One region of the Tenacibaculum sp. TB-53 genome, then DNA from elsewhere that is predicted to be linked to it. Evidence: riboswitches for the same ligand, from Rfam matches in the RefSeq annotation. Region 1 holds a riboswitch; each other region holds the start of a gene.
What was found. Region 1 has a riboswitch for cobalamin ahead of metE (5-methyltetrahydropteroyltriglutamate--homocysteine S-methyltransferase). Riboswitches for the same ligand answer to the same signal wherever they lie in the genome.
Positions count from the first base shown of each region.

Region 2: linked by a shared signal. The riboswitch ahead of AC3VJB_RS04805 (TonB-dependent receptor plug domain-containing protein) and the one ahead of metE (5-methyltetrahydropteroyltriglutamate--homocysteine S-methyltransferase) in region 1 are both predicted to bind cobalamin.
Region 3: linked by a shared signal. The riboswitch ahead of AC3VJB_RS08910 (NHL repeat-containing protein) and the one ahead of metE (5-methyltetrahydropteroyltriglutamate--homocysteine S-methyltransferase) in region 1 are both predicted to bind cobalamin.

Region 1 is NZ_CM202790.1:2,091,921-2,098,828, reverse strand. It holds gene AC3VJB_RS09560 (tRNA1(Val) (adenine(37)-N6)-methyltransferase) at 1-69, shown strand, start outside; gene AC3VJB_RS09555 (acyl-CoA thioesterase) at 109-534, opposite strand; gene metE (5-methyltetrahydropteroyltriglutamate--homocysteine S-methyltransferase) at 590-2,914, opposite strand; cobalamin riboswitch at 3,101-3,287, opposite strand; gene AC3VJB_RS09545 (DJ-1/PfpI family protein) at 3,399-4,154, opposite strand; gene AC3VJB_RS09540 (NAD(P)/FAD-dependent oxidoreductase) at 4,162-5,436, opposite strand; gene AC3VJB_RS09535 (Crp/Fnr family transcriptional regulator) at 5,519-6,088, opposite strand; gene AC3VJB_RS09530 (saccharopine dehydrogenase family protein) at 6,200-6,908, opposite strand, start outside.
Region 2 is NZ_CM202790.1:1,053,126-1,060,033, reverse strand. It holds gene cobC (alpha-ribazole phosphatase) at 1-402, opposite strand, end outside; gene AC3VJB_RS04825 (adenosylcobinamide-GDP ribazoletransferase) at 387-1,157, opposite strand; gene cobT (nicotinate-nucleotide--dimethylbenzimidazole phosphoribosyltransferase) at 1,160-2,197, opposite strand; gene AC3VJB_RS04815 (bifunctional adenosylcobinamide kinase/adenosylcobinamide-phosphate guanylyltransferase) at 2,201-2,704, opposite strand; gene AC3VJB_RS04810 (ABC transporter substrate-binding protein) at 2,806-3,744, shown strand; cobalamin riboswitch at 3,754-3,948, shown strand; gene AC3VJB_RS04805 (TonB-dependent receptor plug domain-containing protein) at 3,980-5,860, shown strand; gene AC3VJB_RS04800 (YncE family protein) at 5,865-6,908, shown strand, end outside.
Region 3 is NZ_CM202790.1:1,956,129-1,963,036, forward strand. It holds gene AC3VJB_RS08910 (NHL repeat-containing protein) at 33-1,097, opposite strand; cobalamin riboswitch at 1,193-1,390, opposite strand; gene asnB (asparagine synthase B) at 1,642-3,303, shown strand; gene AC3VJB_RS08920 (DUF3103 family protein) at 3,393-4,571, opposite strand; gene gyrB (DNA topoisomerase (ATP-hydrolyzing) subunit B) at 5,001-6,908, shown strand, end outside.

The DNA.
Region 1 (6,908 bases):
GAAACAAAAAGGCACCAGTACACTGATGCCTATATTAACCTTACGAAAGATTTTTATTTGAAGATGTAATCTTTTATGAGGTTGTATTTTCAAAATTTCTGTTTAGTTTTAGTTATGTTCTTGTGAGTAATGTAGTTCTTCAGTGCCAGTTTTTATGACAGCAATAGGGGTTTTATTTTCATCAATAGCAACAAAGGTGAATTCACCTTCAATGGCTTTTTCTCTATGTTGAGAGTACATCTGTTCAGTAAAAATTTTAACAGTAACTTTTAAACTTTTGTTACCTATATAACTTACTTTTCCTACTAATTCAATAATAGTTCCAGCAGGGATAGGCTTTTTAAAATCAATTTTATCACTACTTACGGTTACAACTTTTTGCCTGCAGAATCGTGTTGCTGTAATAAAAGCAACTTCATCCATTAGTTGCATAGCGGTTCCTCCAAAAAGGGTGTCATAATGATTGGTTGTATTTGGAAATACGGCTTTGAAAATACGTGTTTCCGACTTTGCTATTTTTTCTTCTGTGGTCATTTTATATATGTTAGTATAATCAGTGCCTGAAAAGAATATTTCAGGCACTTTATTATTAATTTACAGTTTCTAAGGTGTTAGCATTATAGCTTAAATAGGCTTCTTTTGCAGCTGAAACCATAGCTATTAAAGCTTTTTCAGTTTCATCCCAATGTCTAGTTTTAAGACCACAATCAGGATTTACCCAAAGACGAGAAGCTGGAATAACTTTTTGTGCTTTTTGTAGTAATTCAACCATTTCTTCTTTTGAAGGAACTCTTGGTGAGTGGATGTCATAAACCCCAGGCCCAATTTCATTCGGATATTTGAAATCTGCAAAAGCGTTTAACAACTCCATTTGAGAGCGAGAACATTCAATAGTAATTACATCGGCATCCATATCAGCAATGCTTTGAATAATGTCATTAAATTCAGAATAGCACATATGTGTATGTATTTGTGTAGCGTCATTTACACCACAAGATGAAATTTTAAAAGCTTCAACAGCCCACTTTAGATAATCATTCCACCCTGATTTTCGTAACGGTAAACCTTCTCTTATAGCAGGCTCATCAATTTGAATAATTCTAATACCAGCATTTTCTAGGTCTCTAACTTCATCACGTATAGCCAGTGCAATTTGTTGGCAAGTAATGCTACGAGGTTGATCGTCACGAACAAATGACCATTGTAAAATAGTAACAGGGCCTGTAAGCATTCCTTTAACCCATTTGTCAGTTAAAGATTGTGCGTATTGTGACCAATAAACAGTCATTGGGTGTGGTCTGTATACATCCCCATAAATAATAGGAGGTTTTACACAACGACTACCATAACTTTGAACCCAACCTTTTTTAGTAAATGTAACTCCAGCAAGTTGTTCACCAAAATACTCTACCATATCGTTTCGCTCATACTCACCATGAACTAATACATCTAACCCTATTTTTTCTTGCCATTGAATGGTTTTTTGGGTTTCTTTTTTTAGTAGGAATTTGTACTCCTCACTACTTAAGATACCTTTTTTAAATTGAGCTCTCCAGCTTCTTACTTCTTTAGTTTGAGGGAAGGAACCAATGGTTGTAGTAGGGAATAGCGGTAAATTCAATACTTTTTCTTGTGCTTCTTTACGAATTAAAAAACTATTTTTTCTTCTAGAATCTGTTTCGTTAATGGAATCAACACGTAGTTTTACATCGTTATGATGGATTAATGCTGAAGATTTTCTATTGGCAATAGCTTTTTTATTTTCTTCAAAAGCATTTAAAATATTTTCATCACTAGTGTTTTCAGATAACTCTTTTAATAAGCTTACTTCGGTAAGTTTTTGTTTAGCAAAAGAAAGCCATTGTTTAATGTCAGTGTCAAGAGAGATCTCTAAATCTAAATCACAAGGAGAATGCAACAAAGAACAAGAAGAAGCAATAAAGGTTTTTTCAGAACCTAACTTATCAGTGACTTTTTTTATTAGCTGTAATGACTTTTTAAAGTCATTTTTCCAAATGTTTCTTCCATCTACAACACCTAACGATAAGATTCTATTTTTAGGAAGAGTATTCAATACATCATCTAGCTGTTCTTCGCAGCGAACTAAGTCGATATGCAATGCGTCTAAAGGAAGTATGTTAGCTAATGAAAGATTGTCTTTTAAACCTTCAAAATAAGTAGTAACTATAAACTTTAGTTTAGGAAACTTTTTTCTAATCTCATTATAGATAAATTGATAGGTTTCTTTGGCTTTTTCACTCAAATCTAATGCTAAAAAAGGTTCGTCAAACTGAATCCATTCAGCACCTTGTGTTTGAAGTTCTTGTAGAATTTCAATATATACAGGGAGTAGTTTTGGGGCTAAATCTAATTTATCAAAACCTTCTTCTTTTTCTTTACCTAAAAGAAGGTAGCTAACCAAACCAATAATTACAGGCTTAGCATTAATCCCTGCTTGTTTAGCTCCGACAAACTCATTAACAATTTTGTTAGAAAATAGTTTGAATTCCTGATTTTTATAAAATTCAGGAACGATATAATGGTAATTGGTGTCAAACCATTTAGTCATTTCCATAGCAGTGATATCAAGATCATCTTTTTGATATCCTCTTGCCATAGCAAAGTAAAGGTCAAGTTCAGAATTTGAAGTTTTTAACATTACTTCATTGTAACGTTTAGGAATAGCTCCAACAGTAAGCGTCATGTCTAACACCTGATCATAATAAGAAAAATCATTACAAGGAATAAGGTCTATGCCTGCTTCTTGTTGTGTTTTCCAATTTTGTTGACAGATATTTCTTCCTGTTTCAAGAAGTTCCTGTAAACTAGTTTTGCCTGACCAATATTGCTCGCAGGCTTTTTTGAGTTCTCTGTTGCTACCAATACGCGGATAGCCAAGAATGTGCGTTTGCATTTTCTTTTAAACTTTTATAATTAAACATTAATTTTAAAAGCTCTTTTAGATGCTTCGAAATGCTAAAAACGATAAGATGTTTGAGGAAAAATAATGACATACCAAAAAAGCACAGCATTTCATAAAGAAAGTGTGCGTTAAAAATATATCATCGGTATGACCCAAAAGCTTCAAATCGCGAAAGCATTGTCAATATCCGAATAGGCAGGTCTCCTGACTTATAACAGCTTTTATCATCCTTCCCGCTTTTGGCAGTGGATATACTAGGATAAAAACTTTTGGTGTGTTACTTACAGTTGCGCGACAGTTCGTGATTTGCACACGATTCCCTATTAATCTACAGTTAAGTAAAACCTTTTCGGTTGATGAAGTATGTAAAGAACTTATCGGGGTAAATGTATGTATTATTTTTTTAGAACTGGTAATAAAAAAAGCACCAATAAATTGATGCTTATGTTTGAAAAAGAAAATTTATAACTAATGTTTATTTTTTCCAGTTTTTAAGTTGGTCCAAGTATAGATAGCTTTCAACAAATTTTCTATGTTCAGTATTTGTCATAATTTCGAGAAGTTCTAATGCTGAAATATAGCTTGCTAAATTTCCGTTTGAAGATAAAAACTTACCATCCTTAACAAAAGTCACTAAGCTGTCGTTTTGCACTTTTAAATTTGGATAGTCTTTTTGTAGTTGTTCACCACCACCAATCCATGTTACAATTTTATGACCATCTGCTATACCAGATTTACCAATTAAATTAGCTCCAGCACAATTACTAACAGTGTATTGGGTTTCTTGATTTTTTGTCTTTATAAAATCTACAACTTTATTATTATGTACTTGTGCGTACATGTCGTAAGCGCTTGGTACAAACAAGGCTGTTAGTTTAGGGCAGTTTTCAAAAGTATAGTCGGGAACAAAATGCATTCCTTCTTCAGTAGTAATGGGTTTAGCTGTTTCAGCAATAGCTACTACATTAAAAAGTTGTTTGCCATCTTTATCTGCTTTTCCAAATACATCTGACGTTGCTATAACTTCTCCTTGTAAAACCCCATTAAACATTAAAAGTCCAATAGTTGGTAAATTAGGATTAAATGGTTTTAGGTGTTTAGTTAGTGTGTCAGATGGAGATACAACTTGTTCAACTTCTTCTGTTTTTTTATTGGTTTTCGATTTTTCTGAATTACAACCAACAGTAATAATTGTAAAAAGTAGTATTACTACAATGCTTAAATTTTTCATGCGTATTTTATTTAGTATCTCTTTGAGTAGGTTTAATAATCATTCTAAAATATTGGTCTTTGTATATGTAATAGCCTAACCAGTTGTATAGAGTTCTTACTTTGTTTTTGAAGTTTACAAGCCCCATAATATGTACAAAAATCCAAATTAACCATGCAACAAAACCTTTTAATGATTGTTTTTGTCCTGGGAAATCTAATACAGCCTTATTTCTTCCAATAATAGCTAATGAACCTTTATCATTATATTGAAAAGTTTTCCAGTTTGTATCTTTTCTAGAAAGGTTTTTAGCTAAGTTTCTAGCTTGTTGTAATGCAGGTTGTGCTAATTGAGGATGTCCTTTAGGATAGCTTTCATCTCCTAAAATCAAAGCACAGTCACCTAAAGCATAAATATTATCATATGAATGTACTAGGTTGAACTGATTTGTTTTTAACCTTCTACCAGCACCAAAGCTTTCTTTTGAAAAACCATCAAATGTTTTAGCAGATACACCGGCAGCCCATATAAGGTTTTTAGTATGTATTTCTTCTCCGTTTGATAAATATACAGTTTCACCATCAAAATCATTAACCATGGTGTTCATCGTTAATGTTACTCCGAGTTCACTTAACTTTTTAGAGGTATATTCTTGTGCTCTTTTAGACATTGGAGCTAATACAGAGCTTTGACCATCAATAAGATGAATTTCTCCAAAATCATTTTTATCTAACTCTGGATAATCTTTTATGATAATTGAAGTTTTAATTTCAGATAAAATACCAGAAAGTTCAACCCCAGTAGGACCAGCACCAGCGATAACAAAAGTTAAACACTTCTTTCTTTCTTCAGGATTGTGAATTCTAGTAGCACGGTCAAATCGAGTTAAAATAACATTTCTAAGTGACAAGGCGTCACTAATAGTTTTCATTGGTAAACTGTACTTTTCAATGTTTTTGTTTCCGAAAAAATTACTTTCTGTACCAGTAGCCATTACTAAGATATCATATGCTATTTCTCCATTACTTACCACTATTTTATTTTCTTCTGGAACAACTTTTTCAAGTGTACCCAGACGAAAACGAGCATTTTTAAATTTTCTTAAAATTTTTCTGAATGGATAACTAATTGCAGAAGGTTCCATAAAACCTGTGGATACTTGGTAGATTAAAGGAGGAAAGAAATTATAGTTATTACTATCTACTAAAATAATTTGATAATTTTCAGAATTTCCTAACCCTTTTATAAGTTCTAACCCAGCAAAACCGCCGCCAACAACGACAATTTTTTTCATGTTTTTCATAATGCTATTATGCCCTTAAATTAATATAAATGCAAAGGTAGTTAAGTATGTTTTAGTAAAAAATAAACTAACTTAAGAATAGCTATTTTCTTTTAATTTCACTTAAATATTCAGGAGTTAATCCTAAAAAACTAGCTAATAAATATTGGGGTACTCGTTGTACAAAATCAGGGAAGTCTTTTCTAAATCTAAAAAAGATATCTTCTTTAGAGTAACTGTTAATGTATTTTAAACGCATTAAAGCAGCTCCGTATGCGGTTTCATATATACTTCTAAAATATTTTTCTAATAAGGGAAACTTATTTAATAACTCGTTATATTTTGAAAAGGAGATTGACAAAATTTCAGAGTTTTCAACTGTTTCTATGGTAAAGTTAGCATGTTTTTGGTTCTGAAAAGCTAAAAAGTCAGTTAACCACCAATTTTCTAGAGCAAACTGTGTAGTTTTTTTGTAGCCCAAACTATCAATAAAATATAAATGTAAGCAACCTTTGGTAACAAAAAATAGTTTATTACAACGTTTATTTGTGAGTAATAAAATTTCTTTTTTTTTATAGGATTGACAATCAAAAAAAGAAAGTATTTCCGTTAATTTTTCTTCAGAAAGATTTGTGTAATTTTTAATATGATTTTTTAAAATGCTTTTACCCATATCTTAGTTTAGTATTTAAAGGTAAAAATACCAACTTTATAGAGATTCCTTTTATTTTTAAAAGAAAAAGGCACCAAATAAATTGATGCCTTGTGTTCGTTTTGGAAGACTTTATCCTTTTATACTCTCAGGGTTATAGCCTAAATACGGAACTTCTTTTTCAACAAAAGTAATTCCGTAATCTTCTAATTCTTTTAAAATTGGTTCGTACACCTCTTTGTTAATCGGTAATTGAACTCCAGGAGTTGTGATGTCACCGTTTAAAATACGTACCGTAGCCATAGCTACAGGTAAGCCAACAGTTTTTGCCATAGCAGTATAGGTTTGATCATCACCTTTAATAACCATGCTACTTTCTATTTGATGATTTTCCTCCTTGTATTGATACCCAAAAATATGATGCATTACAATCATATCTTTATCCTCAGCTTCAAGAGTCCAAGAATCCATCAATATTTTTTGTAAAATTTCAGCAGGGGTAGCGTTTTTCAAGCCTACTTTTTTGTTCGGATTGAAGATGTCTAACTCTACAAATTTATCCCACATCAAATCATCTTGATCAATCTTTGCATACGAACGGAATTTTAATTCAACAGAATCTGAAGGAGAATAGGCTAGGAAAAGATTTGTAAAATCACGATAGCTCATGTTTTCAGAATCTTCAATAGTGTATGTATCATCAGTCATTCCTAACTGGACAAAAACATTCCAAGCACGAGAAAAACCAACTTTACGAATAGTTCCACGATACATGGTTTTAATATCTTCTAAACCATAAATACTTCTATACTTTAAAGAATCACGGTTTGCATACGCTTCA
Region 2 (6,908 bases), 1.0 Mb from region 1:
TTGATGGTTTTTGGTTGTTAATTCGGTTAAAAAATTGGTAGTTCTATTGTGTAAATCGATATAAGATTCTCCGTTTTTAGCAGGAGTTTTTACAAAATCGTTCATCCAAATATCGAGTTCTTTTTTATCAATATCGTTCCATTTTTGTAGCTCCCAATCACCAAAATCAAGTTCTTTTAATCGATTGTCAAAAATTACGTTAGCTGAAAGTTTTTCAGCTAAAAGCTTACAACGTTGTAAGGGACTGCTATAATACCTTACATCAGCGTCGTTGACAGGAACTTTTTTTAGAATATCGCTCGCTTCTTCCTCAAAAGTAGTCGCAACCTCTATGTCTGCCTGACCATAGCATATACCTTTGGCAATATTAGGTGTGGTATGTCGTATTAAAATAACTTCCATAAGGCGAGTAGGCTTAGATAAAAAACAATTTCAGATACTTGTTGCAAAGCACCAGCGCAATCTCCTGTTTGACCACCAATCCATTTTTTAAAAAAGTGCCCCATATACAAATAGGTGAGCAATAATGGAAGTAATACTAAAAATACCGTTGGTTTTTGAAAGAAAAATAAGGGAACTACTCCGAAAATAGCTGATATGAGTAGCGATTTACTACTCATTTGTTTGGTGGTTGGTTTTATTTTAGAACTGTCAATATCTCTTACATAGTCATGTGTATACAATAAAACCGTAGCGATAAATCGGCTAATACTGTGTCCTGAAATAATTACTAGAATTAAATTAATGGATAGGTTTTGTAAATGATATAGAGCTAAAAACTTTATAGCTAGAATAAAGACCAAACCACTTACTCCAAAAGTTCCGAGTCTGGAATCTTTCATAATGGTTAAAATCTTTTCTTTAGTCCATCCGCCACCAAAACCATCACATACATCGGCAAGTCCATCTTCGTGAAAAGCTCCTGTAATCCAAATAGAACTTATCATGCTGATTACAATCGCAATATCCGTAGGAAAAATATAAGAAAAAGCAAAATAGGCTAATGCTGCAATGCTTCCGACTACAATTCCTACTAAAGAAAAATAGCGACTGCTTTTGTTGAGTATTTCAGGAGAATGATCTACCCATTTAGGACACGGAATTCGTGTAAAAAACAATACAGCTGTTAAAAAATAATGGATTTGTCTTTTTATCATAACTAGGCTTCACTAACATTGGCACTTTTAAAAGTAGCCATTTCGTTTAAAAAGTTCACACTCGACTGAATAATAGGAAAGGCAACCGCACAACCTGTACCTTCACCTAAACGTAAGCCTAAATTTAAAAGAGGTTCAGCGTTTAAAAATTCTAACATTTTTTGATGCCCTTGTTCTCCTGAATTATGACAGAAAATACAATAGTCTAAAATATCAGATTCCATTGCATGCCCTGCTAATAGGGCAGCAGTCACAATAAAACCATCAATAAGTAAAGTCATTTTTAAAGAAGCAGCTTCTAACATAGCACCACACATCATTACAATTTCAAATCCGCCAAAGGCAGTTAAGGCTTCCATAGGTGTTGAAATAGAATCGGCGTGTAACTTATAGACTTCACATAATGTGTCGATTTTTGTTTGTAGTCCTTTATCATCTACTCCAGTACCTCTACCCACACAGTTTTCAATAGGTGTATTGGTAAAATAACTCATTAACAAAGCCGCAGATGACGTATTGCTAATACCCATTTCACCAAAACCAATAACATTACAACCTTCACTATACACCTTTCTTACCAATTGTCTTCCTTTTTCTAAAGCTTCTTGGCATTGTTTTGAGGTCATAGCTTTGGTAGTGCTATAATCTTGAGTTCCTTTCGCTATTTTAGCATTGGTAAGTTGTGGATGCTCTTCAAAATCAGCATTTACACCAGCATCTATAATATTTAAATGAATGTTATTCTGTTTACAAAACACATTAATAGCAGCACCTCCTTGCAAAAAGTTAAACACCATTTGTTGCGTAACTTCTTGTGGGTACGGACTCACTTTTCCCGTAGTAGCAATTCCATGATCTCCTGCAAAAACCATAATTGTAGGTTTTGAGAGTACAGGTGTAGTGGTATTTTGAATTAAACCAATTTGCATGGCAATACTTTCTAAAGTACCTAAAGCACCAATTGGTTTGGTTTTGAAGTTGATTTCTTCTTGAAGTTCGTTCTGTAAATCTTTTGATATAGGAGTTATTGTTGTTGTCATGTGTTATTTTAAAGTTAAAGGAAGTCCAGATACCATAAAAGTTGCTTTATCAGCCAATTTTGCTATGTATTGGTTCGTCCAGCCTTGTAGTTGTGTGAATTTTCTTCCAGATTCAGAATTGGCATGTAATCCCATACCAATTTCATTAGAAATGATGATAATATTGGCGTCAATTTCAACCAACTTGTTAATTTCTTCTTTAGCAATTTCTAGCGCTTTTTCAATATCATATTTTGTATCTACAAAGAAGTTTGTTAGCCATAATGTAACACAATCAACAACCACCGTTTGTTTTTCAGAGATCACCTTACTTAACCATTTTTCTTCTTCAACAGTGGTCCAGCGTTCATCTCTATCAGAAATATGTCTGTCAACTCGTTGCTTGAAACCTTCATCCCAAATACGAGAGGTGGCTAGGTAAATAGGGGTGTCAGATAAAGATTCGGCTAGCTTTTGAGCATAGCTACTTTTGCCTGAGCGTTCACCTCCTGAGATATAATATATCATGAAATCGCATTTTATGTTGACACAAAGATTGGAAAGATTTTTAATAAAAAACAAATTAAAATAGAGAACTGTTTATTTTTGCTGAACTAAAACCACGAATTATGACAGTATCTTCTTTTATGCCAGCAGTAACCCAAATGATTTATGACATGGGGTTACAAGATTATTTAAACGGAATAACTTTTGAGTGCCCAGAAGTAGCTCTAAAAGAAAAAGAAGTAGCTGTTCGATATAAGTTGGAAGGAAAAGTGTTAACGAGTAAAGAGATAACAGCTATTTTCTCTAAAACCAAGGCAGAAGGAAAGACGTTGTATTATGTGGATGAACCTGTTTTAGAACGTATCGCACCCGACATTGTTTTTACACAAGATGTATGTGATGTTTGCCAGATAGATACAGAATCTGTGGCAAAATCAGCTTATAAATTACCTAAAGTTCCAGAATTAATATCAATTACTCCAAATTCTTTAGAAGATGTTTTTGAGAATGCATTGACCATTGCAAAAGCTATGAAGCAGGAAGCGGTAGGAGAGGCATATGTGAGTGGATTGAAAAAGCGTATTTATGATATTGTGGATGTACAACGTGAACATAGAATCCAATCGAAAAGTGTGATGTTATTAGAGTGGATAGCCCCGTTGTTTAACTGCGGGCACTGGATTCCTCATCAAATAGGCTATGCTGGAGGAATTGATTTGTTATCGCATCCATCAGGAGATAGTATTGTAATTTCTTGGGATAAAATTGTAAAATACAATCCAGAGGTATTGATTATCGCTCCTTGCGGATACGGAATTGATAGAACTCTAGAGGATATGAAATTTTTAGAAGAAAGGGAAGAATGGACGTCTTTAAGAGCAGTAAAAAATAAACAAGTGTACATTGCCGACTTTGCCATGTTTACACAATCTTCTGCTGGTACTTTGGTGGAAGGAATTGAATGCTTAGCAAAAATGATTCATCCAGATTATTATACGATTTCAGAAAACTTACAAACAAAATTCGCAAATTATCATGACTTGATGGTTGCTAATTTATAAGAATACTATACATTTGCCGTGATTTTTGGTTTTTCTTTAATCATCTATTAAAGAGAATTAAAAGGGAATTCGGTGCAAAACCGAAGCTGTTCCCGCAACTGTAAGCTATTAAGCTTGTAACAAATACTCAAACCACTGTTTTTTTAATGGGAAGGTATGTTACAAGACGCAAGCCAGGAGACCTGCCAATTATTATAATTTAATTAAAACTTTCGGGATAAAAGTTTAATGTATAATGAAGAAAATAACAATAATATTTATACTGTTTTTTACAACTAATCTTTTTTCCCAAAAAGATACTATAACTGTTAATAAATTAAAAGAGGTAATAGTTAACGGGAAGAGAAATGTAGAAAAAAAACGCATTGCTACAAAAGAATTAAAGATTGGAGTTAAAGAACAAACAAAAAACCCTATCAACTTAACAAACCTTCTACGATATAATAGTCCAATAGCTTTTAGAGATTATGGAAATGGAGGTGTGAGTACCGCTCGTTTTAGAGGAACATCGGCTTCAAATACGTTGGTTTTATGGAATGGTATTCCCATTAATGCTGTAGGAAGCGGACAAACAGATTTTAATTCATTATCTGCAAGCTTGAATGATAATATCATTGTTCAAAGTGGAGGAAATAGTGCTGAATATGGTTCTGGTGCCATTGGTGGTACGGTACACTTGAAAGATGAATTGTTGTTTAAAGAGCATCAAAAATTTCAATTATTTACTTCTTACGGAAGTTACAATACAACGTCTAATTTTTTTAAAAGCTCAGTAGGAACAGATAAGTGGAGTATAAAATTAGCTTCTACGTTTAATTATTCCGATAATGATTACACATATATTGATGAGCGGTATAAAGATGATTATGGAAACCTACTAACTAATGAAAATGGTAATTACAAAAACTACGGAATTAATTTTGTCATAGGTTATAAGTTTACTCCTACAAATACTTTATCGTTTTATTCGACCGCTTACTATGGAAATCGTTTTTTTTCCAACGGTTTCCCAAATCCATCTGCGAGTAGCGAACGAAATGAAGATTTCAATGAACGAAATTTATTACAATGGAAGTATGCGTTTTCGTCACAGTTTAAACAGGAGTTAAACTTAGCCTATCTAACACAAAAGTATAGTTATTATAGGAATAAGGATGTTGAAAATTTTGAATTTGGAAAGTCAAAAAATGTATTTATAAACCACTCTTTAACTTATAGATCATCTAATGTTTTGTCGTTTAATTACAAAACTATTTATGAAAATATAAACGGCAGTAGTTCTGATATAGGTACTGAAATAAGAAATTCAGTTGCTTTTGTAGGAAGTGTTAAATATCAACCTACTGAAAAATTAATAACGAATTTACAAGTTAGAAAAGAAATTAATTCAGATTTTAATGTGCCTCTGTCTTTATTCGTAGGAGGAGAATATAGATTAGCTAATCAATTAAACATCCTAGCCAATTTTTCAACAAATTATCGAGTACCTACTTATAATGAAATGTATTGGCCTGTAGTAGGAAATTTAAACTTAATACCAGAAAATTCAAAACAAGGGGAATTGGGAGCTTCTCTTAAAAATGAAAATATAAATATAACATCTACATTATTTTATATCCATATTAATGATAAAATTCTTTGGTTACCAACAGGTGGCAGCAATTTGTGGAGACCAAGAAATGTAGGTGATGTGGTTAATAAAGGAATTGAAACTTATGTGAGTTTTAAGAAAGAGATAGGAGAACATATAGTTGACTTCTCTTCCAATTATACGTTTACGTTAGCGGAAAATATAGAAACAAGAAAAGTATTACCATTTGCACCAAAGCATTTATTAAATTTTAATGTGGGATATGATTATAAAAGGATGAAAATTTTTATACAAAGTTTATATCAAAGTAGTGTATATACAAACCCAACAAACTCAAAAACTTATTCTGTAAAATCGGTAAATGTTCAAAACTTAGGAGTAACCTTTAAGTTATCTAGAGAACAATCAAAACTTCCAACGATAGGATTCATGCTTAATAATATATTTAATGAAGTGTATTATTTCTCAAATTTGCGTCCTATGCCAGGAACAAATTTTAATATCAATTTAAATTATAAATTTTAAACCAATGAAAATAACAAAACTACTTTTACAACTTTTTTTAATAAGTATAGTACTTATCTCTTGTTCTAGTGAAGATAAAATAGTTGAAGTAATTAGAGACAAATACGATAATGGAGTTATTGTAAGTGGAGAAGGACTTTATGGAAATAAAGATGGATTTATTTCTTACGTGAATAATGAGTTATCTGAGTCACAAAATTTTATTTATGCAGGTAAAAATGGAGCATTGTTAGCAGGATTAATTCAATCAATAGCTTTTTCTGAAACAGATGCTTATATCATTTTAAATGATGCTAATATGATTGTAATTGCAGATAGATATACTTTTAAAAAGAAGGGACAAATTACAACAGGGTTAAACAATCCAAGATATATGACTATTGTAAATGGAAAAGGATATGTTACAAACTGGGGTGATGGTGCAAATGAGAATGATGATTATGTAGCTATTATAGATATTGAAACTAATACTATTGAAGAGAATACAATTTCACTAGCTAATGGTGTAGAGCAAATTGTAAATAAAGGTAATAAATTATATATCTCACATAAAGGAGGTTGGTCATCAAACAACATTGTTTCTGTAGTAGATTTAAATAATAATAATGTAGTATCAACAATAACAGTAAAAGATAATCCTGATGATATGGCTTTTGATGCTACAGGTAATTTAATTGTTTTGTCTGAAGGTAAACCTTTAGAATATGGACCAGCTCCATACTATAAAGCTACTAAAAATACTCCTTCTTCAATTTCTATTATTAATACAACTGATAATACAATAATCAAAGAATTAGCTTTTCCTGAAAATAAAAGGGCTACTTATTTAGCATATTCTAATAACAAAATATATTATTATCAAGGAAATACAGATAAAGTTTACGGTATTAAAGAGACAGCAAATGAGTTAGCTGAAGAAGGTATTGATGTAGGAGTTATTTATGGAATGAATGTAAGAGATAATCAATTATTTGTTGCTGAATATGAATTTCAAGAAGTAAGTGAGTTAATGGTGTATGATATTAATACTAAGAATAAAATATATTCA
Region 3 (6,908 bases), 140 kb from region 1:
ACTTTTTTGTATTAAAAATAAATAAACAATACTTAATTTACAGAAAAATCTTCTTTAGAGAAGAAAATATCTATTGGCGAGTTACCTATTCCTTTTACAGTTTTAAAAACAGATTTATCTTCATTATATATAGTAAGTATACTTTTTTCCGTATCAAAAAAATCTTCTGCGCCTAAAACATATACTTTTTCTGTAATAGGATGCTCTCTTATAACAGTTGTAAGCATTATTCCTTCTGTAGTTGGATTAATAAATTCTTCTGCTTTTTTTGTTTCTGTGTTAAAACGGTGAATCACTCCTGTTGACACTTCTGACCAATAAACATTACTACCTGACTCACTTACAGAAAGCATACTATTCTTATATAAATTCACTCCTGTTAATGTAACCATTTCATCAATACCATAATCAGTTGTCAAACTTACAAACTTAGCATCTCCAATTCTTTTCTCAGTTCCTATCCAAATTTTATTGTTTTTATCTTTTAAGATTCCTGAAATTACATCATCAAATATTACTGTGGTTTTTATTGACTTATCTTTGATATTTAATACTTTCAACTCTTTATCGTCAGCAATCAATATGTTTTCTCCATCTACCAATACTCCTGATTTTGAAAACAATACTTTTGAAGAAACTCCATCAATTTTATCTTTAACTCCTTCACTTACATTAAAAAACGATAAATCATATGTTCTTCGTCTTCCTCTTCCACCAGTAGAAATGATTACTCCATCAGTTTCTGAGTACATGGCCAAGTACGAAGGGCTACTTACCTTAGATGTAGTCACTGTTACTTCTTCTGCAAGATCTTTTAAGTTTAATTTTGTAACAAAATTAGGTCCGTCTTGAGACACTATGAATAAACTATTTTCAAAGTTTGTAAAAGATATTGAATTTTTATTTAGAGACTCATATACATTTAGGGTAAAAACTTGACTTTCATCTAAATGCCCTACCACTGTTTTGTCCCCCTCATAACTTAGTATAAAAGAATTATCATAAATTGGAGTTGGTTCTTGTTTCGTTGAATCACTTGAACATGAAAAAAAAACTGATATTAAACATACCAATACAATACTATAATTACGTATCATTATTATAATTAAATTTAAAGTTTCTGAAAACAAAAAAATACAAACATTATATTTCAAATGTTCTTTACTGCTTCTTCTTTTAACCCGAAAGAAAAGCAATGAATTAAATTTTGGCAGGTCTCCTGACTAACATCTTGCTACTACCTTCCCGTAAAAACAGTGGCGTAAGAAATAACAAGTATCTATAATTTTAATAGACTAAGTTTACAGTTGCGGGTACAGTTTAGGATTCTCACCTAATTCCCTTTTAATTTTCTTTACAATAAAGAAAAACCGCGGCAAATATATTTTAGTCGTAGGAAAGAAACACTAATTTTACTGTTAAAATTATACTTCCTTCTTTTTCGATAAAAGTAAACTCTCATAATTGTTATAAGAATAATTAAAAAGTAGAATAATAATAGCTTAAAACGCAAATTAAAGTTAATTAAAATATGTTTTTCAACTTTTAAAGTTACAATATATAACCAAAAAAAGCATAATTGTTTAAAAACAAAAACATCATTCAGTTATTTGCATTATAATAAACAATAAAATTAAAATTATGTGTGGAATTGTATGTGCGTTTGATTTAAAACAATCTTCAGATAAATTAAGACCTCAATTATTAGAAATGGCTAAGAAAGTTCGCCATAGAGGTCCAGACTGGAGTGGAATTTATAGCGATGAAAAAACAATTATGGCACATGAGCGACTAGCAATTGTTGATCCTGCCTCTGGACAACAACCTCTATTTAGCCATGACCGTAGATTTGTCTTAGCTGCTAATGGAGAAATATATAATCATAAAGAAATAAGAAAACAACTTAAGGAAAAACATGAGTTTTTAACTAAATCTGATTGTGAGGTTATCTTAGCTTTATACAAAGAAAAGGGAGTTGAGTTTTTAGATGATTTAAACGGGATTTTTGGTTTTGCTGTGTACGATTCAATTACAGATGAATATTTAGTAGCTCGTGACCATATGGGAATTATTCCTTTATACATGGGATGGGATAAACACGGAACTTTTTATGTGGCCTCTGAGTTAAAAGCGCTAGAAGGAGTTTGTAACAAAATCGAAATTTTTCCTCCAGGACACTATTATACGCGTGAAGACGGATTACAAAAATGGTATTCTCGTGATTGGATGGAATACGAAGCTGTGAAAGACAATAAGACCTCCATAGATGAAGTTCGCGATGCTTTAGAAGCCGCTGTTCATAGGCAACTAATGAGTGATGTACCTTATGGAGTATTACTTTCAGGTGGATTGGATTCTTCCATCACCTCTGCTATTGCAAAAAAATATGCTGCTAAACGCGTAGAATCTGGTGATAAAGATGCTGCTTGGTATCCGCAATTACATTCATTTTCTATTGGTTTAGAAGGTTCACCTGATTTAGCTGCAGCTAAAAAAGTATCGGAATATATTGATACTATTCATCATGAAATAACCTTTACTATTCAAGAAGGCTTAGACGCAATAAAAGATGTTATTTACAACCTGGAAACTTACGATATTACAACAGTTCGTGCCTCTACTCCAATGTATTTAATGGCACGTGTTATTAAATCTATGGGAATAAAAATGGTCTTATCTGGCGAAGGTGCTGATGAACTTTTTGGAGGATATTTATACTTCCATAAAGCCCCTAATGCAGAAGAATTCCATAAAGAAACTGTACGAAAATTAGATAAATTGTATCAATACGATTGTTTACGCGCCAATAAAAGCTTAATGGCTTGGGGAATTGAAGGTCGTGTACCATTTTTAGATAAAGAATTTATGGATGTAGCAATGCGTATTAACCCAGAAGACAAAATGATTAATGGTGAACGTATGGAAAAATGGGTGTTACGTAAAGCTTTTGAGAGCTATTTACCAAAAGAAGTAGCTTGGAGACAAAAAGAACAATTTTCTGACGGAGTTGGCTACAACTGGATTGACACCTTAAAGGAAGTTGTAGAAGCTGCTATTACTGACGAAATGATGGCAAATGCTCCACATCGCTTTCCTACACAAACACCAAGAGCTAAAGAAGAATACTATTATCGTTCAATATTTGAAGAGCATTTTCCAAGTGAAACTGCTGCTTTAACAGTTCCGTCTGTGCCTTCAATTGCTTGTAGCACCCCTACCGCACTGGCTTGGGATAAAAGTTTTCAAAACCAAAACGAACCTTCTGGTAGAGCTATCAAAGCTGTACATGAAGACGCTTACTAAGAAAAATTCTTAGTTTTTTTTTCAAATTTTAGTTGTAAAGAAAACCTCGCTTATTGGCGAGGTTTTTGTTATTCCTTTAAATTTATTTTTTAATTTGGAGCTACATAAAAAGGAGATAAGTTCACCTTTGCATTTCTTCTAGCTCCATAATAATTATAGTAACTCTTATTTTTTTCAATTGTATAAAACGAATCTACATAATCATCATTATTGGCATACCAGCTATCAGGCATCGCTTGAATTATTGCTCCAGCAACCTGACCCAAAACATTAACCCAAGGTTGTGTTGAAACTGTTCCTATAATTTGAAAAACTCCATTTACAATAGCAGAAACTAAGTCTTTATAATTTGTATTGTCATCTTTTTCAAATAACTGAATATTTGCTGCTTGATATTGATAATCATCCCAAAACAATAATATTTGATTCGGGTAATAATCAGTATCGTCATGATCTAAATAATACATAGGTATTATCTTAATTTCAGGGTTATTTTTATCATCTTTAATACCAGATGTTATTGCATATACCTCAGCAGCACCACTTATCCAAGGCTCTTCATCGTCATTTAATCTTATTTTATCTAACTTCGTAGTTTCTAATCCAGTGTTTCTTGCAGATTTAGTACTTAAATCTAATGAAGACTTTAAAAACCTGTTGTTTTGAACTCCATTTTCTTGAAGATACTCATTCATATAAATTACCTCTCTCTTCAAGGCTTCAAAACCATCAGTTTCAATAACAATAACTGTTTGACTTGGTGCTTCTTTAGGATCAAGATAAACAACTTCTTTATCTATTGTATACGCTTCAACTCTCTCCCAAGTTTTCTCATCTCCTTCAGGAGCAAAAGAAAATAATACATTAGAAAAATCTTCTATTCTCTCTCCATTGTGCATCCAAACTTCCAAAATCTCTATCTTTTCAGGAGCGGCTTCTTTAGACGCCTTACTTTCTAACATAGTGGTTTTAGACATTAACATTTTATATGACTCTTCATCACTTACAAACTCAGAAGTTTGGTTTAAAATTTTAGACATCGCTACACTTGGTTGCTGATTATTCAATAACTCAAGAGTCTTTTCTTTAAAGCTTTGATTCTTCATCAAATCAATAAATTGAAAAGTAGCTTCTTTCTTATTTGTTAAACTAGAAATTTGCTCTTCTGTCAAACTTTCTGAACCAGTAACTAATTCTTCAGAATTGTTACAGCCAATAAACAACATAGAAGCCAATAAAGCTCCTAATAAAATTCGGGGGGTTTTCATTTTAAAAAAAATTTAATTTATTAATACTAGCTTCAATATTAACAAAAAACACAACAAAAACCTTAAAAAATGTTAATTTTTTACAAAAGCACAAACAAAAAACCATTAAACACTAATTTAAATTCATTTATTTAACACCAAACAAACAATTTTATAACTTTACTTTTATAAAACATTTTTAAAGCCAAATAAGCTATTTTTATAAAAAAAGATTAAACCAAACTATCCATTTATCTTCAAATTCTAATTTAAAAGTGTTTTTAGCCGTTTTAAGGGCTTCTTTATTTCTTAAGCAATTGTTGATAAAACATCACAAAAACCTCTTAAAAACTTTATTTAAAGTTTATAAAATCGTAAATTTGTAATGTAACAATAATCGCTCCCGAGCGATTTTTTTATGATAAAGACTTTAATTTAATTCTCTTTATAATGAGCGAAGAAAAAAAACATAATTATTCTGCCGATAGTATCCAGGCGCTAGAAGGAATGGAGCACGTACGCATGCGTCCTTCCATGTATATTGGAGATGTTGGAGTACGAGGATTACACCATTTAGTATATGAGGTTGTAGATAACTCTATTGACGAAGCCTTAGCTGGTCACTGTGATGAAATATCAGTAGATATTAATGAAGATAACTCTATTACAGTAAAAGATAATGGTCGTGGTATTCCTGTTGGAATTCATAAAAAAGAAGGAGTTTCTGCCCTACAGGTTGTAATGACCAAGATTGGTGCTGGTGGTAAATTTGATAAAGATTCATACAAGGTATCTGGTGGACTACATGGTGTTGGAGTCTCTTGTGTGAATGCACTTTCTGATCATTTAACTGCAACTGTACATAAAGAAGGTAAAATTTGGCAACAAGAATATGAAAGAGGTAAAACTTTATACCCTGTAAAAACTATTGGAGATACAGATTTTACTGGAACTATTGTTAGCTTCTTGCCAGATAAATCAATCTTTCAACAAACAACAGAATACAACTACGATACCTTAGCTACACGTATGCGCGAATTGGCATACTTAAATAAAGGTATCACCATTACGTTAACTGACAAACGTAATCAGGATGATGAAGGAAATAATATTTCTGAAACATTTCATTCTGAGGAAGGTTTATCTGAATTTGTGAAATTCTTAGACGGGACAAGAACACAGATTATTCAAGATGTAATTTCTATGGAAGGTGAAAAGAATGGAATTCCTGTAGAAGTTGCTATGGTGTACAATGATTCGTATGCTGAGAATTTACACTCATACGTAAATAACATTAATACACACGAAGGAGGTACACACCTATCAGGTTTCCGTCGTGGTTTAACGCACACATTAAAAAAGTATGCTGATGAGTCTGGTTTACTTAAAAATGTAAAATTCGAAATTGCTGGTGATGACTTCCGTGAAGGATTGACAGCAATTGTATCTGTAAAAGTAGCAGAACCTCAATTTGAGGGTCAAACAAAAACAAAATTAGGTAACCGTGAAGTAAGCGCTGCTGTATCACAAGCGGTATCTGAAATGTTAACAGATTACTTAGAAGAAAATCCAAACGACGCTAAAACCATTGTTCAAAAGGTTATTTTAGCTGCACAAGCACGTCACGCAGCACGCAAAGCTCGTGAAATGGTACAGCGTAAAACAGTAATGAGTATTGGTGGTTTACCTGGTAAATTATCAGACTGTTCTGAAACTGACCCTGCTCAATGTGAAATATTCCTTGTTGAGGGAGACTCGGCAGGTGGTACTGCAAAACAAGGTCGTGATCGTAACTTCCAAGCCATTCTTCCTTTAAGAGGTAAAATCTTAAATGTAGAAAAAGCTATGCAACATAAAGTTTTTGAAAATGAAGAAATCAAAAACATGTTTACTGCATTAGGAGTTACTATTGGAACAGAAGACGACCCTCGTGAATTAAACTTAACCAAATTACGTTACCATAAAGTAGTTATTATGTGTGATGCCGATGTGGATGGTTCTCACATTGCTACTTTAATCTTAACATTCTTCTTCCGTTACATGCGTGAAATGGTTGAACAAGGATATATTTACATTGCTACTCCTCCTTTATATTTAGTTAAAAAAGGGCAAAAACGCGAGTATGCATGGGATGACAATCAACGTGATTTAATTGCTCAAAAAATGGGTGGATCAGTAACAATTCAACGTTATAAAGGTCTTGGAGAGATGAACGCAGAACAATTATGGGACACTACCATGAATCCTGAGTTTAGAACACTACGACAAGTTACTATTGACAACTTAACTGAAGCTGATAGAATATTCTCTATGCTAATGGGTGATGAAGTTCCTCCACGTAGAGATTTCATAGAAAAG